Regions from separate parts of the Micrococcus sp. TA1 genome, predicted to be linked through region 1. Evidence: riboswitches for the same ligand, from Rfam matches in the RefSeq annotation. Region 1 holds a riboswitch; each other region holds the start of a gene.

Region 1 (4,236 bases):
GCACGAACCGCGCTGCGGACCGGTCGGCGGGGTGGTCCGCGGGCCGGCCGGGTGTCCCTGCCGTGGCCGGGGAACCGGCGAGCGGGGCGCGTCGTTCGGATGTCGTGGTCATCATGCTCCTTCGGTGGTGGATGCGGTGGGCGCTCCCGCGCCGGCGGCCGTGGCGCCGGCCCGCGGGTCGGAGTTGCGGGCGGTGGAGTGGAACGGCGGGACGGTGCCGTTGATCCGGTGGTCCCCGACCGCCTGGGTGCGGTAGATCAGCGGGGTGTGGCTGGCGACGGTGCGGGCGTTCAGCCAGTGCCGGTGCAGGTGCCGCGAGGCGTCCGTGGCGGAGGCGCCACCGGACTCGAAGATCTGGTTCGTGGCCTCGAGGATCAGCTCCGAGACCACGACGGTGGCCTCGGACAGGGCGACGTTGGCGCGGGTGTGGGCGTCCAGCACCACCGGGTCCTCGAGGTCCAGGTGGCCGCGCACGCTCCGGTAGGAGTCCTCGACGACGGCGGCGGCACCGGTCACGATGTGCCGGGCGGCGGAGACCTTGGCGGAGACGGAGCCGATGACCTGGTGGACCAGCGGGTCCTCGGCAGGGGTCTCGGCGGTGGCGTGGTCGTAGGTGCGCCGGCGAGCGCGCACGAAGTCCGTGATCGAGGACAGCGCGGCCACGCCGATGCCGGCCTGCGTGGCGGCCAGCACGACCCACAGCACCGCATAGGCCAGCACACCGGTGGGGACGTTGAACTCCTGGGTCCGGTGCGCACGCACGGGGACGTCGTCGAAGGTGGTGGTGCCGGAGGCGGTGAGTCGCTGTCCGAAGCCGTTCCAGTCATCGGTGCGCGTCACGCCCCGGTCCCTCGCGTCCACGATGGCGAAGATCGGTCCCTCGTCCTCGCGGCCGGGCCGGGTGGCCGTCACCAGCAGGTAGTCGGCGAAGACGGCCCCGGTGGAGTAGAACTTGTCCCCCGTGATCTCCGCGATCTCGGTGTCCCCGACCGCCGCGGCCGCCTGGGCGGTGTCCGGGTCCACGTCGACCCAGCGCACGGGACGCCTGCCCGCGGAGGGCGGCAACTCGACGAGGGCGTTGCCGAAGATCCTCCCCGCGGCCACCTCGGCGAGCCACCACTCCGACACTGCTCCCTGGGACTCGTTCTGGTGCTGCTCGGTGAACATGAAGTGCCCGTGCAGGGCCTGCGGCAGGTTCGAGTCCGCGGCGGCCAGGTCCACCAGCAGGCCGGTGAGCTGGGGAAGGCTGGCCCCGATCCCGCCGCGGTCGCGGGCGAGGCGGACCCGGGTGAATCCCGAGCCGCGCAGGTGCTCGATCGCGGCGAAGGCCAGTTCGTGGTCCTGCTCGCGCTGGTGGGCCCCTTCGGCGATGAGCCGGAAGACGGGGGCGAAGTGCTCGCTGAGCTGCGCGTCCGTGGGCGGTGTCCCGGCGGTGGCGGCCCTGAGCTCCTCGAAGCGGGGCAGTCCGGCCCGGGGGGCGTCACCGGGGACTGGGGTGTCCTGCGGGGTGGCGGTGTGGGTCACGAGGGAGCCTTTCGGTCATCCGTGGCACCCGGGGCCCGTGCGGGCCGCGCGGGGGATGCCCGGCCCGCGGCCGCGCGTGGTGTCCCCCGAGGTGGTGCCGTACTTGCCCGCAGCGGTCGCGTACGGGCCGAATCATCACCTGGAGCACCCCACTACGGAAGAGAGGGTTGCCGTCCGGCCAGCCAGGGCTTGACACCGGATCTCGTGATTCTGCAGCCACCGTAGGCGGCGGCCTGCGCCGGGCCAACCGTCGGGGTCATGTTTCGCCACCGCGGGTCACATAGCCCGCCCGTCCCGCTCGCGCACCCCGCGGATGACGCCCGATGACGCCATCAGGACATCGGCACCGGGTGACGTCGCCGGCACGGCATCCTCGTCACGGGGTGGGGCACGCCCCCCGGTGCGGGCGGTCCACCGCCCCTCGGTGGGCTCAGCCCGCCGCCGGGGCGCCGTCCCCGTCCTGCAGCGCCCGCAGGGTGTTCTTGCGGATCTTGCCGGTGGCGGTGCGCGGCAGCTCCTGCACGAACTCGACCCGGTCCGGGACCTTGAACCCGGCCAGGCCCTGCCGGCAGTGGGCCCGCAACTCGTCGGCGGTGACCTGCGCACCGGCCTCGGTCACCACGAACGCCACCGGGCGCTCACCCCACCGGTCGTCCTGGACACCCACCACGGCCACGTCGGAGACCTTCGGGTGGGCGTGCAGCACGCCCTCCACCTCGATGGAGGAGATGTTCTCCCCGCCGGAGATGATGATGTCCTTGGCCCGGTCCATCAGCTGGATGTAGCCGTCCGGGTACATCACCCCCAGGTCACCGGTGTGGTACCAGCCGCCCCGGAAGGCCTCCGCGGTGGCCTCGGGATTCTTGAAGTACTCCTTCATCACGCCGTTGCCGCGCAGCACCACCTCGCCGAGGGTCTCGCCGTCGGCGGGCACCCGGTTCAGGTCCGCGTCCATGACGGCCACCTCCCCGGCGTGCACCATGGGCACGCCCTGCCGGGCCATCAGCCGTGCCCGCTCGGCGGCGGGCAACCGCGCCCACGCCGGCTGCGGCTCGCAGATGGTGAACGGACCGTAGACCTCGGTCAGCCCGTAGACGTGCACGGGGGTGATGTTCAGCGACTCCAGCGCCTCGATGACCGACGGCGGCGGTGCGGCCCCCGCGGTGGTCATCCGCAGTTCCCGGTCCAGGGGGCGGGCGCGCTCGGACTCGTGGATCATGGCGCACACGATCGGCGCCCCGCACAGGTGGGTGATGCCCTCGTGGTCGAACGCGTCCCAGATGGCGTCCTGCCGCACGGCCCGCAGACAGACGTGGGTGCCCGCCGCGGACGTCACGGCCCACGGGGTGCACCAGCCGTTGCAGTGGAACATCGGCAGGGTCCACAGGTAGCGCGTGGCCCCGGTGTAGCCGTTGTGGAACACCGCGCCCTCGGCCGCCAGGTACGCGCCGCGGTGGGTGTAGAGCGCGCCCTTGGGCGGTCCGGTGGTGCCGGAGGTGTAGTTCAGGGTGATCGGTGCCTGCTCGTCCGCCACCCGCCAGGGCAGTTCGGGGCCGGCCGACCCCTGGGCGAGGAAGTCCTCGTAGGTGAGCGAGCCGGCGTCGGGGTCCACCGGGCCGGCGTGCCCGGCGTCGGTGTCCACGATCTCGACCACCAGGGGGGCCTGCGGGAGGTTCCCGACGACGTCGCGCACCGTGGCCACGACGTCACCGTCCGCGAACACGACCCGGGCCTCGGAGTGCTCCAGGATGTAGGCCAGCTCCCGGGCGGTCAGCCGCGGGTTGAGCGGGCTGAGCACGCCCCCGGCCAGGGGCACGGCGAAGTGCGCCATGAGCATGGCCGGGATGTTCGGGGCGATCACCGTGACCGTCTCACCCGGCTGGATCCGTGCCCGCACGGCCCGGGCCAGCTGCTGGACCTCCGCGGCGAACTCGCGGTACGTGGAGCGGCGGGCCCCGTAGACCACGGCCTCGCGGTCCGGGAACACGGCGGCGGCCCGGCCCAGGAATCCCAGGGGCGTGAGGGGTTCGGTGGAGGCGGCGTGGACGTCTGCCGGGGCGGCCGGTGCGGGCCCGGGCTGGGCCTGGGGCGGATGCTGCGTCATGGCGGGCTGTGTCATGGAGGTGATCCTCTCAGGCGAAGGCGGAGACGCCGGTCAGGTCGCGGCCGATGATCAGGGCCTGGACGGTCTCGGTGCCCTCGTAGGTGTGCAGGGCCTCGATGTCGGCGAAGTGCCGGCCGACCTCGTGGCGGATGAGGATGCCGTTGCCCCCCAGCAGGTCCCGGGCGTCCTGGGCGATGGACCGTGCGGCCCGGGTGGCGGAGTACTTGGCCAGGGACGCCTGGGGCCCGGTGAGGGTGCCGCGGTCCTCCAGCTGCGCGGCCCGCAGCACGAGCAGCTGGACCTGGGTGAGCTGGGAGAGCATCCGGGCCAGGCGCTCCTGGACGATCTGGGAGGCGGCGAGCGGGCGGCCGAACTGCCGGCGCTGCTGCACGTACTGCAGGGCGCCCTCGAAGCAGCCCAGGGCCTGGCCGACGGCGGACCAGGCCACGCCCACGCGGGTGGAGAACAGCACGCGGGAGGTGTCGCGGAAGGAGGTCGCGTCCGGCATCACGTGGTCCTCGGGGACGAACACCCCGTCGAGGGTGATGTCCGCCTGGTGGATGGCGCGCAGGGCGATCTTGCCCTCGATGACACCGGCCCGGTACCCC
Region 2 (4,236 bases), on a different contig from region 1:
CCGAGAACACCGAGGGGATCACGGCCGGCAGCTGGACGGTGCGCAGCAGGCGCAGGCCGTGATAGCCGAAGGCCCGGCCGGCCTCCACCAGGTGCGGGTCCACGTGCTTCAGTGCCGAGTAGACGTTCGTGAAGATGGGGAAGAACGCCCCGATCGCGATGAGCGTGATCTTCGAGTCCTCGCCGATCCCCATCCACAGGATCAGCAGCGGCACCCACGCCAGGGACGGCACGGCGCGGATGGCCCCGGTGAGCGGGGAGAACAGGGCATCCGCCCACCGGGACAGTCCCAGCACGGAACCGACGAGCAGGCCCAGCACGCCGCCGATCGCGAAGCCGATCAGCACCCGCTGCACGGAGATGGCGATGTGGTGCCACAGGGGGCCGTCCGCCGCCAGCTGGACGCCCGCCTGCACCACGGAGGCCGGCGAGGGCAGCTGCACCGGGGAGAACAGTCCGGCCTCGGTCACCGCCCACCACAACGCCACGAGCAGTACCGGCACCAGGAGGCCGACGGCGGCGCGGCCGGCCGCGGTGCCCAGGGCTCCGCGGGCGCGCGGCGTCCCGGGGCCGGAACCGGCCGGTGCCGCACGCCGGTTCCGTTCGCCCGCGGCCAGGTCCGCCGGGGCCGAGGCCGGGGTGACGGTGTTCGGGGACGCGGGGGTACTCACTGCGTGGCCTTCTCGGCGTAGGAGGGCTCGAGCAGCTCGGCCAGCGCGGCGTCCACGTTCTCCTGGCTGGCGACGTCACCGGTCTCCACCAGGATGGGGCCGACCCTCTCGAGCACGTCGAGCTGGGCCTGCCCGGGGACCGGGTCCACGTCCAGGTTGGAGCGCTCCTGGATGACGGTGGTGGCCACGTCCTCCTCGAGGCCGGCGACCTCGGCGAGGATCGCGGCGGTCTCCTCGGGGTTCTCCAGCGCCCAGGCGCGCGCCTTCTCGTAGACGTCCAGCACGGCCTGGGCCAGCTCGGGGGACTCCTCGAGGAAGGACTCGGTGGCGTTGAGGAAGCCGTACGTGTTGAAGTCCACGTTGCGGTAGAACAGCTCGGCGCCCTCGGCCTCGGCGCCGGCCATGATCGGGTCCAGTCCGGACCAGGCGTCCACGGAGCCGTTGGCCAGGGCGGAGTTGCCGTCGGCGTGCTGCAGGTTCTGCACGGTGACCTCGGACGGGTCCACTCCGGCCTCCTCGAGGGCCTGGATGAGGAAGAAGTACGGGTCCGTGCCCTTGGTGGCGGCCACGTTCTTGCCCACCAGGTCGGTGACCTCCGTGATGCCCGAGTCGGCGGTGGTGACCAGGGCCGCCCACTCCGGCTGGGAGTAGAGGCCGATCGTCTTGATCTCGGTGCCGTTGGCGCGGGCCAGCAGGGCCGCGGAGCCGGCGGTGGAGCCGACGTCGACGGCCTCTGCGCGCAGCGCCTCGTTGGCCTTGTTGGACCCCGCGGACTGGACCCAGTTGACGGTGACGCCCTCGTCGGAGAGCTCCTCCTCCAGCCAGCCCTTCTCCTTGATGACCAGGGAGAGCGGGTTGTAGGTGGCGAAGTCGATGTCCAGGGTGTCGGCACCGCCAGCCGGGGCACCGGCCTCGGCGGCGTCACCGCCCGAACCCTCCCCGGCCACGCACCCGGTGAGGGCGAGGGCGGAGACGGCGAGGACCGCGGCGGAGAGCGTGAGTCGGGAGCGCATGGTGGTGCCTTTCAGGACAGGGGATCGCACGGGGGCGGGGAGGGTGGAACAAGAGGGGCGGAAGGGTCGAGCAGGGGGCGGTCCGGGGACCGTGGGTGCCGGTCAGAGTCGGCGGGGCGGTGCCGCCGGTGCGGCACCGGAGCGGTCAGTGCCGGTGGGCATCGACGCCGAGGCCGTCGAGCAGCTCCGAGCGCAGCGCGGCCAGCTCGGCTGAGCCGCGGGGGCGCGGACGTGTCCCGGGCACGGTGAGGACCTTGCGGGCGGTGGCCCCGGCAGCGGCGCCGGGATCCTTGCCGAGCAGCAGGATGCGGTCGGCCAGCTGCAGTGCCTCGTCCACGTCGTGGGTGACCAGCAGGATGGTGGTGGCCGTGCGGGCATGGATGTCCAGGAGCAGGTCCTGCATCTTCAGCCGGGTCAGCGCGTCGAGGGCGCCGAACGGTTCGTCCAGCAGCAGCACGCCGGGGCGCCGGGCCAGTGCCCGGGCCAGCGAGGTCCGCTGGGCCATGCCGCCGGAGACCTCGCGGGGCCGGTGATCGGCGTGGGCGCCCAGCCCGACGAGATCGAGCAGCTCGTCCACGCGCTTCCGGCCCTCGCTGCGGCCCGTGCCGTGCGGCAGGCCCAGGGCCACGTTCTGGTGCAGGGTGCGCCAGGGCATCAGGCGCGGTTCCTGGAAGCCGACGGCGGTGCGTGGGTCATGGGCGGTGACCGGCTCGCCGCCGATGAGGATGTCCCCGGAGTTGCCGGTGTCCAGTCCGCCGGCGGCCCGCAGCAGGGTGGACTTGCCGCAACCGGAGGCGCCGAGGATGGCCAGCACCTCGCCGGGTTCCACGGTCAGGGTGATGTCCCGCAACACGGCCCGGGGGCCCTCGGCGGTGGGGAACGCGCGGCCGACGCCGCGGAACTCCACCGCAAGGCTCTCCGGTGCGTCCGGGGCGGTGGCGGCGCCCCGGGCCCGCGCGGGGGCGCGGCCGGCAGGGCTCAGTTCGGCAAGGGCAGTCATGGTGATCACTCTCCATCGCTTCTGGCATGAGCACCCTTGCCCGGTGAAGCGGAGGGTTGCTGCGGCGTCACGGAGCCAGATCTCTCGGCCGCTCTGGATGGTTGCGCGTCCAGTCAATCAGCCACCGGTGCCCTGCCGCAAACACGGTGGTCAGCGGATGGGTTCCGGCGTGACCTGCTGCGGGCTCCCGTGACGTGAGATGACGTCATGCGGTGTCACACAAGCGCTTCGTGAGGCGCAGACGGTCGCCGACCGCATTCCTGGACGGGCAGGCGTCGGTTTATGACGTCCGGTTGGCGTGCCTCGTCCAGCCACCCCCACAGTGGATCCGTAACCATCCAGAGCGGCCGAGAGATCTGGCTCGACGACGCCGCAGCAACCCGCCCGACAGGGGACAGGGTGCTACTGCCAGGACCGATGGAGGTATTCCTCGTGATTTCCCTGCGCCATGTCACCACCACGTTCCCGGTGGGCCGCGACACGTCCGTCCCGGGCCGGCCGCGTTCCTGGTGGCCCCGGCATCGTCCGGCTGCGGAACCCGGGTCGGTGCCCCGGCGCCGGTCCCTCACGGCGGTGGACGACGTCAGCCTCGAGGTCGAGCGCGGCTCCATCCACGGCATCATCGGGTTCTCGGGTGCCGGGAAGTCGACCCTGCTGCGGAACATCAACCTCCTGGAACGTCCGAGCGCGGGCGAGGTCTGGGTGGACGGTGACGAACTGACCGCGCTGTCGGCCGAGGCCCTGCGCGAGCGCCGCCATCAGATCGGCATGATCTTCCAGGGCTTCAACCTGGTCAACAACCACACGGCGCTGGGCAACGTCGAACTGAGCCTGAAGTTCGCCGGACTGTCCGACGGGCGGCAACGCCGGCGCCGGGCGGTGGAAGCGCTCGACCTGGTCGACCTGGCCGACAAGGCGGATTCCTATCCGGCACAGCTCTCCGGAGGCCAGAAGCAGCGGGTCGCCATCGCGCGAGCCCTGGCGACCGAACCGAACCTCCTGCTGTGCGACGAGCCGACCTCCGCGCTTGACCCCTTCACCACTGCCACCGTGCTTCAGTACCTGGCGGACATCAATCACCGGCTCGGCATCACGGTGGTCATCGTGACCCATGAGATGGAGGTCATCAAGGCCCTCGCCGACGACGTCTCCGTGATGGAGGACGGCCGGATCGTGGAACGTTTCACCGTCCCCGACCTGACCTCGGGCCGTTTCGTCCCGACCACGTCGATCGGGCGCTACCTGGTGTCGGAGGGGATCAGCGTGGACCGCCACCGGTCGGCGGAGGTGCCCGAGGCCCTGGAGCTCCGCGAGCCCTCCCGGGAACGGCGTCAGCACTCCGTTCACGCTGTCACCGCAGGGGCGGTGAACTGACGTGGAGCGCGTCACCGAACTCCTGCCGGAACTCACGTTCGCCCTCGGCCAGACCTTCGTCATGATCGCCGTGGCGATCCCCGTGGCCGTCGTCCTCGGAACGCCGCTGGGCATCTGGCTCTTCACCCGGGCACCGGCAGGCATCGCGCCGTCGCCCCGGGCGCACCGGATCGTCTCGG
Region 3 (4,236 bases), on a different contig from region 1:
CCGCCGCGGTGAAGGCCTCCGAGTCGGTGCCACCCTGTGCGGTGTAGGCGGTGAACACGGCGATCCCGGCGAGGTAGACGTGCTCCTGCAGGTCGTAGGTGAGCTGAGCCCGCAGCGTGGCGGCGTCGTCCATCGGGTCGCCTTCCATCCCGGTGGCCGTGACGACGCCACCGGAGATGGTGGCCGCCGCCTCGCCGACGTGGTGCGCGGCCATCCGCAGGTCGTCGTAGGCGGCCGGGTCGCCGGCTGCGAGGCCGTCGATGGCCATGGTGAGGGTGTCCACATGGCCGTGCAGGGACTCCGTGACGGCCCCGGCCGGCAGCTCGCCGCCCGTGAGTTCCTCGAAGAACGAGCCGGCTTCCTGCGTGTACCCCTCGAGGTCCGCCATCGCCTGCTCCTTGGCGGCCGCGTCCCCACCCTTGGCGGCCGCGGCGTAGTCCACGAAGTAGCCGATGTGCTCGCGCCACAGCTGCAGGAACGCCTCCGAGGTCTCCGCGTCCGAGGCGGCCTCGATGGTGGCTGCCAGCTCCTGGGAGTTCTCGTCCAGGGCGGCGGAGGCCAGTTCGGTCTCCGGGCTGTCGAGTTCGGTGGCGTAGGCCGTGGCCACCGTCATCCCGGCCAGGTAGACGTGCTCCTGCAGTTGTGCCGTCAAGGTGGCTCGCACGGTCGCCGCGTCGGAGGAGGGGTCTCCCCCCACGTCTGCCGCGGTGGCGAATCCGGTGGCCAGGGTCTCGGCGGTCTTGGGCATGTGGGCCGCGGCGGTCCGGGCGTCGGCGAACGGGTCACCGGTGGAGGCCGGCATCGGCATGTCCTCCGACGCACCGCCCTCCATGCCCCCGGACGTGTTCGCGGAGGCCGAGGGCGAGGCGGACATCGACGCCGAGGCGGTGGACTGGTCCGGTTGCGCGCCTGCGTCCCCTCCGGCGCCGCAGGCGGCGAGGGACAGGGCGAGGGCAATGGTGCCGAGGACGGCCGCGGACTTCTTCGTGGTGTTCGTGGTCATGACTGCTCCTTGGTCGATCCAGCGTTGACGTCTGGTGTTCGGAGCAGGTGCCGGGCCGGATGGGTCCGGCGTGGAAATTCTCGTCGCGAGGTCCGGAAAGCCCCCTCAGGCCGTGCCTGTGGACAGGTAGGGCACCGGCGCGGTGCCGTTGACCTCCCAGTCGCCCACCATGCGGGCCATGAAGACCGCCGGGTCGTGGCTGGCCAGGGTCCGTGCGTTGCGCCAGTGCCGGTCCAGCTGCAGCTCGGTGCTCGTGGCGGAGGCGCCGAGGGTGTCGAAGATGCGCGTGCAGGTGTCCAGGACGAGCCGGGGCACCATCACGTGCGCCCGATGGGCCGTCAGGGCGGCGCGTTGCAGGGCCTCGGCGGCAGCACCGTCGTCGCCGCCGTCATCGCCCGCGTCCGCCCCGACGGCGGCTCGCCCGCCCTGGGTGTCGCGCCCCGCGGCCGCGAGCGCCAGTGCCGCGTCCAGGTCACGTCCGGCGGCACGGACCAGTTCCTCGGCGGTGGCCTGCTGGGCGGACAGCTCGCCGATGATCCCCAGGAGCTGGTCGTCCTCCCGCGGGGTGAGCCCGCCCGCGGTGTTCGGTGACCGGCGCCGGCGCTTCGTCTGGTCGACCCCGTCCCTCAGCGCGGCCCGCCCGACCCCGGCGAGCAGGGCCATCAGGGTGGCCTCGTGGTGCAGCGGCACGTGCCCGTCGGCCGGTGGCAGCGCCAGCAGCTCCTCGACGCCGGCCCGGTCGAACTCGACCGTGCCGGTACCGGTCAGCCGCTGGCCGAACCCGTCCCAGTCGTCCTTGACGAGCGTCCGCGGTTGACGGACCCTCACGACGGCGAGCGCCAGCCGCGCGGAGCCCGGGGAGCCTCCGGAGGCGCCGGACGCCAGGTTCTGCCGGGAACCGCCGCGACGGCGCCCGGGCAGGGGAACGGCGTCGTCGAGGCGGGCCGTCGCCAGGGTCCACGTGGCGAAGATGCTGCCGGTGGTGTAGTACTTGCGGCCGCTGATCCGCAGCTGGCCGCCCTCGTCCCGGGAGACGGTCGTGTCCATCTCGCCCAGCGCCGGCCCGCGGGCCTCGGACAGCGCGCTGCCGGCCAGTTCGCCGTCCGCCACCCGTTCCAGCCACCTCGTGCGCAGGGCCTCGTCCGGCTGGGCGAGGACGTGCTCGACGAAGCTGAGGTGGCTGCGGACCAGGTGCGCCGTGTTCGCGTCCACCGCGGCGAGGTCCATCAGCAGGCGCAGCATGTCCTCCTGCCCGGCACCGGGGCCCCCGGCCTCCACCGGGACGGTGAGCGTGCCGATCCCCACCGCACGGAGCTGCTCGAGAGCGGCGAAGGGCAGGTGACGGCCGGCCTCCCGGGCCGGTTCCCCGCGGGCGATGTCCTGGAGGGCGGGGGCGAACCGCCCGGCCAGGTCCTGGTAGGTGGTGACGTGCACGGTCGAGGTCATGGAATCTCCCATCGGTCCCGGCGGTAGCACCCGGTCCCCTGTCAAGGGCGGGTTGCTGCGGCGTCGTCGATCCGGGTCTCTCGGCCGCTCTGGATGGTTGCGTCTCCATCAGACCACTGGCGTGCCTTGGTGGCCAAGTCGGACACCTCCCTCAGGCGTCACCTGTGGCTGTGGCCCGGGCCCGGGAACGTGTTGTCGCGGCGGCGGAATGCTCGCGGAAGGCACCGCGGTAACGAGCGGCCGGGTGGCGCTCGGGCAGGCGGTCTCCCTGGCCGTAGAGCTTCTGGCGCAGCGTGCCGGGCGTGTACTCCCCCTGCGTCAGCCCCCGGCGCCGAAGCTCGGGCAACACGCCCTCGATGAACTCCACGTAGCTGCCGGGAATGGTGTGGTTGACCAGGTTGATGCCGTCGACGCCGGCGTCCTGCCAGTCCTCCAGGGCATCCGCGATCTGCTCCGGTGTGCCCGCCAGAAGGTTGGCCCGCGTCCGGAACAGCGCGAAGTCGCGGACGGTCGGCGTGTCCGTATCGGCGAATCGCCGAACGGCTTCCAGCTGTCCACGACCGCCCTCGGTCACCAGGCCCGCCAGCGGTTCGTCCGGGTCTCGCCCCCCGAAGTCGATGCCGAGCCCGCCTCCGGTGTGCGCCAGCAAGGCGTCCACGTCCATCGTGGAATCGAGGTCCGCCAGCCTGCGCGCGACTTCTCCCTCGGTACTCCCCGTCACCACGTGGAACCCCTGGATGAACACGACGTCCCGTTCCTTGCGCCCCTGGCTCACGGCCTGTCTCCGCACGTGGGCGGTGTACTCCCCTGCAGCCCTGGGGTGGGGCAGCAGGGTGAACGTGGCCTCGGCATGACGGGCGCAGAACTGCTGGCCGCGGGGTGAGGCGCCAGCCTGGAAGAGCACTGGCGTCCGCTGGCTCGAGGGCGCACTCAGGTGCGGCCCCTCGATGGAGTATCGCTCGCCGCGGTGATGGATCTTGTGAACACCCTCGGGGTCCGCCAGCATCCCTTGGTCCTTGTCCGCCAGGAACGCCCCCTCGTCCCAGGAACCCTCCCAGAGCTTGTAGACGGCCTCGAGGTATTCCTCAGCCCAGTCGTACCGCTCGTCATGACGGGCGAGCTCGGTGGCGCCGAAGTTGCGATGAGAGTTCTCGAGCACGCTGGTGACGATGTTCCACCCGGCGCGGCCATCGGACAGGTGATCCAGCGTGGAGAGTTGACGGGCGAATTGGAACGGATGGGACTGGATGATGGATGAGGTCGCGGCCAGGCCGATATCACTCGTCGCCCCCGCCAGCGCGGACAGCAGGACCAGCGGGTCGTTCGACGGCACTTGCAGGCCTCGTCGGACATGGCCGTCCCATCCCCCGTCGTAGTCCCCGTACAGACCCACGACATCCGCGAAGAACAGGGCGTCGAAACGCGCGTCCTCCAACCGGCGGGCAAGGTCGGTCCACAGTGACAGCTCGTTGAAACGGTGCTGTTCCGCCTCCGGTCGACGCCACTGCCCACCCATGATGTGGCTGGTGGTGTTCATCAGGAAGGCGTTGACGATCAGTCGGGGCCGGCCGCCTCGGCGTCCTGGGGAGGCCCCGGAAGGCTGGGTCATCGTGTGCTCCTCAGTGGGCGGGACGGAACGGGACACCTGCGGGGAAGCGACGGTTCACTGCGTCGTTCACTGCGTGGCGAATTCCGACCAGATCTGCTGTGAGTTGTCCACGGTGATCTCGTCGGTGTACTCCACGACTCCGCCCTGGTAGTCCTGGTACCACTGCTCGACCTCGTCC

The links. A riboswitch is a leader RNA that binds a small molecule or an ion and turns the genes downstream of it on or off. The one in region 1 is predicted to bind S-adenosylmethionine.
Region 2: it holds a riboswitch for S-adenosylmethionine, as region 1 does, so the genes downstream of both, GGQ69_RS13795 (methionine ABC transporter ATP-binding protein) here and GGQ69_RS15435 (acyl-CoA dehydrogenase) in region 1, are expected to answer to the same signal.
Region 3: it holds a riboswitch for S-adenosylmethionine, as region 1 does, so the genes downstream of both, GGQ69_RS13775 (acyl-CoA dehydrogenase family protein) here and GGQ69_RS15435 (acyl-CoA dehydrogenase) in region 1, are expected to answer to the same signal.

Annotation. Positions count from the first base shown of each region.
Region 1 is NZ_JACHNW010000006.1:12,419-16,654, forward strand. Features, by position in the region: gene GGQ69_RS15430 (acyl-CoA dehydrogenase family protein) at 1-115, opposite strand, end outside; gene GGQ69_RS15435 (acyl-CoA dehydrogenase) at 112-1,524, opposite strand; SAM riboswitch class IV at 1,619-1,734, opposite strand; gene GGQ69_RS15440 (AMP-binding protein) at 1,955-3,643, opposite strand; gene GGQ69_RS15445 (acyl-CoA dehydrogenase family protein) at 3,657-4,236, opposite strand, start outside.
Region 2 is NZ_JACHNW010000003.1:11,448-15,683, reverse strand. Features, by position in the region: gene GGQ69_RS13810 (ABC transporter permease) at 1-670, opposite strand, end outside; gene GGQ69_RS13805 (aliphatic sulfonate ABC transporter substrate-binding protein) at 667-1,683, opposite strand; gene GGQ69_RS13800 (ABC transporter ATP-binding protein) at 1,829-2,683, opposite strand; SAM riboswitch class I at 2,693-2,787, opposite strand; SAM riboswitch class I at 3,015-3,107, shown strand; gene GGQ69_RS13795 (methionine ABC transporter ATP-binding protein) at 3,101-4,057, shown strand; gene GGQ69_RS13790 (methionine ABC transporter permease) at 4,059-4,236, shown strand, end outside.
Region 3 is NZ_JACHNW010000003.1:5,711-9,946, forward strand. Features, by position in the region: gene GGQ69_RS13770 (hypothetical protein) at 1-1,003, opposite strand, end outside; gene GGQ69_RS13775 (acyl-CoA dehydrogenase family protein) at 1,109-2,449, opposite strand; SAM riboswitch class I at 2,455-2,549, opposite strand; gene GGQ69_RS13780 (NtaA/DmoA family FMN-dependent monooxygenase) at 2,601-4,058, opposite strand; gene GGQ69_RS13785 (MetQ/NlpA family ABC transporter substrate-binding protein) at 4,125-4,236, opposite strand, start outside.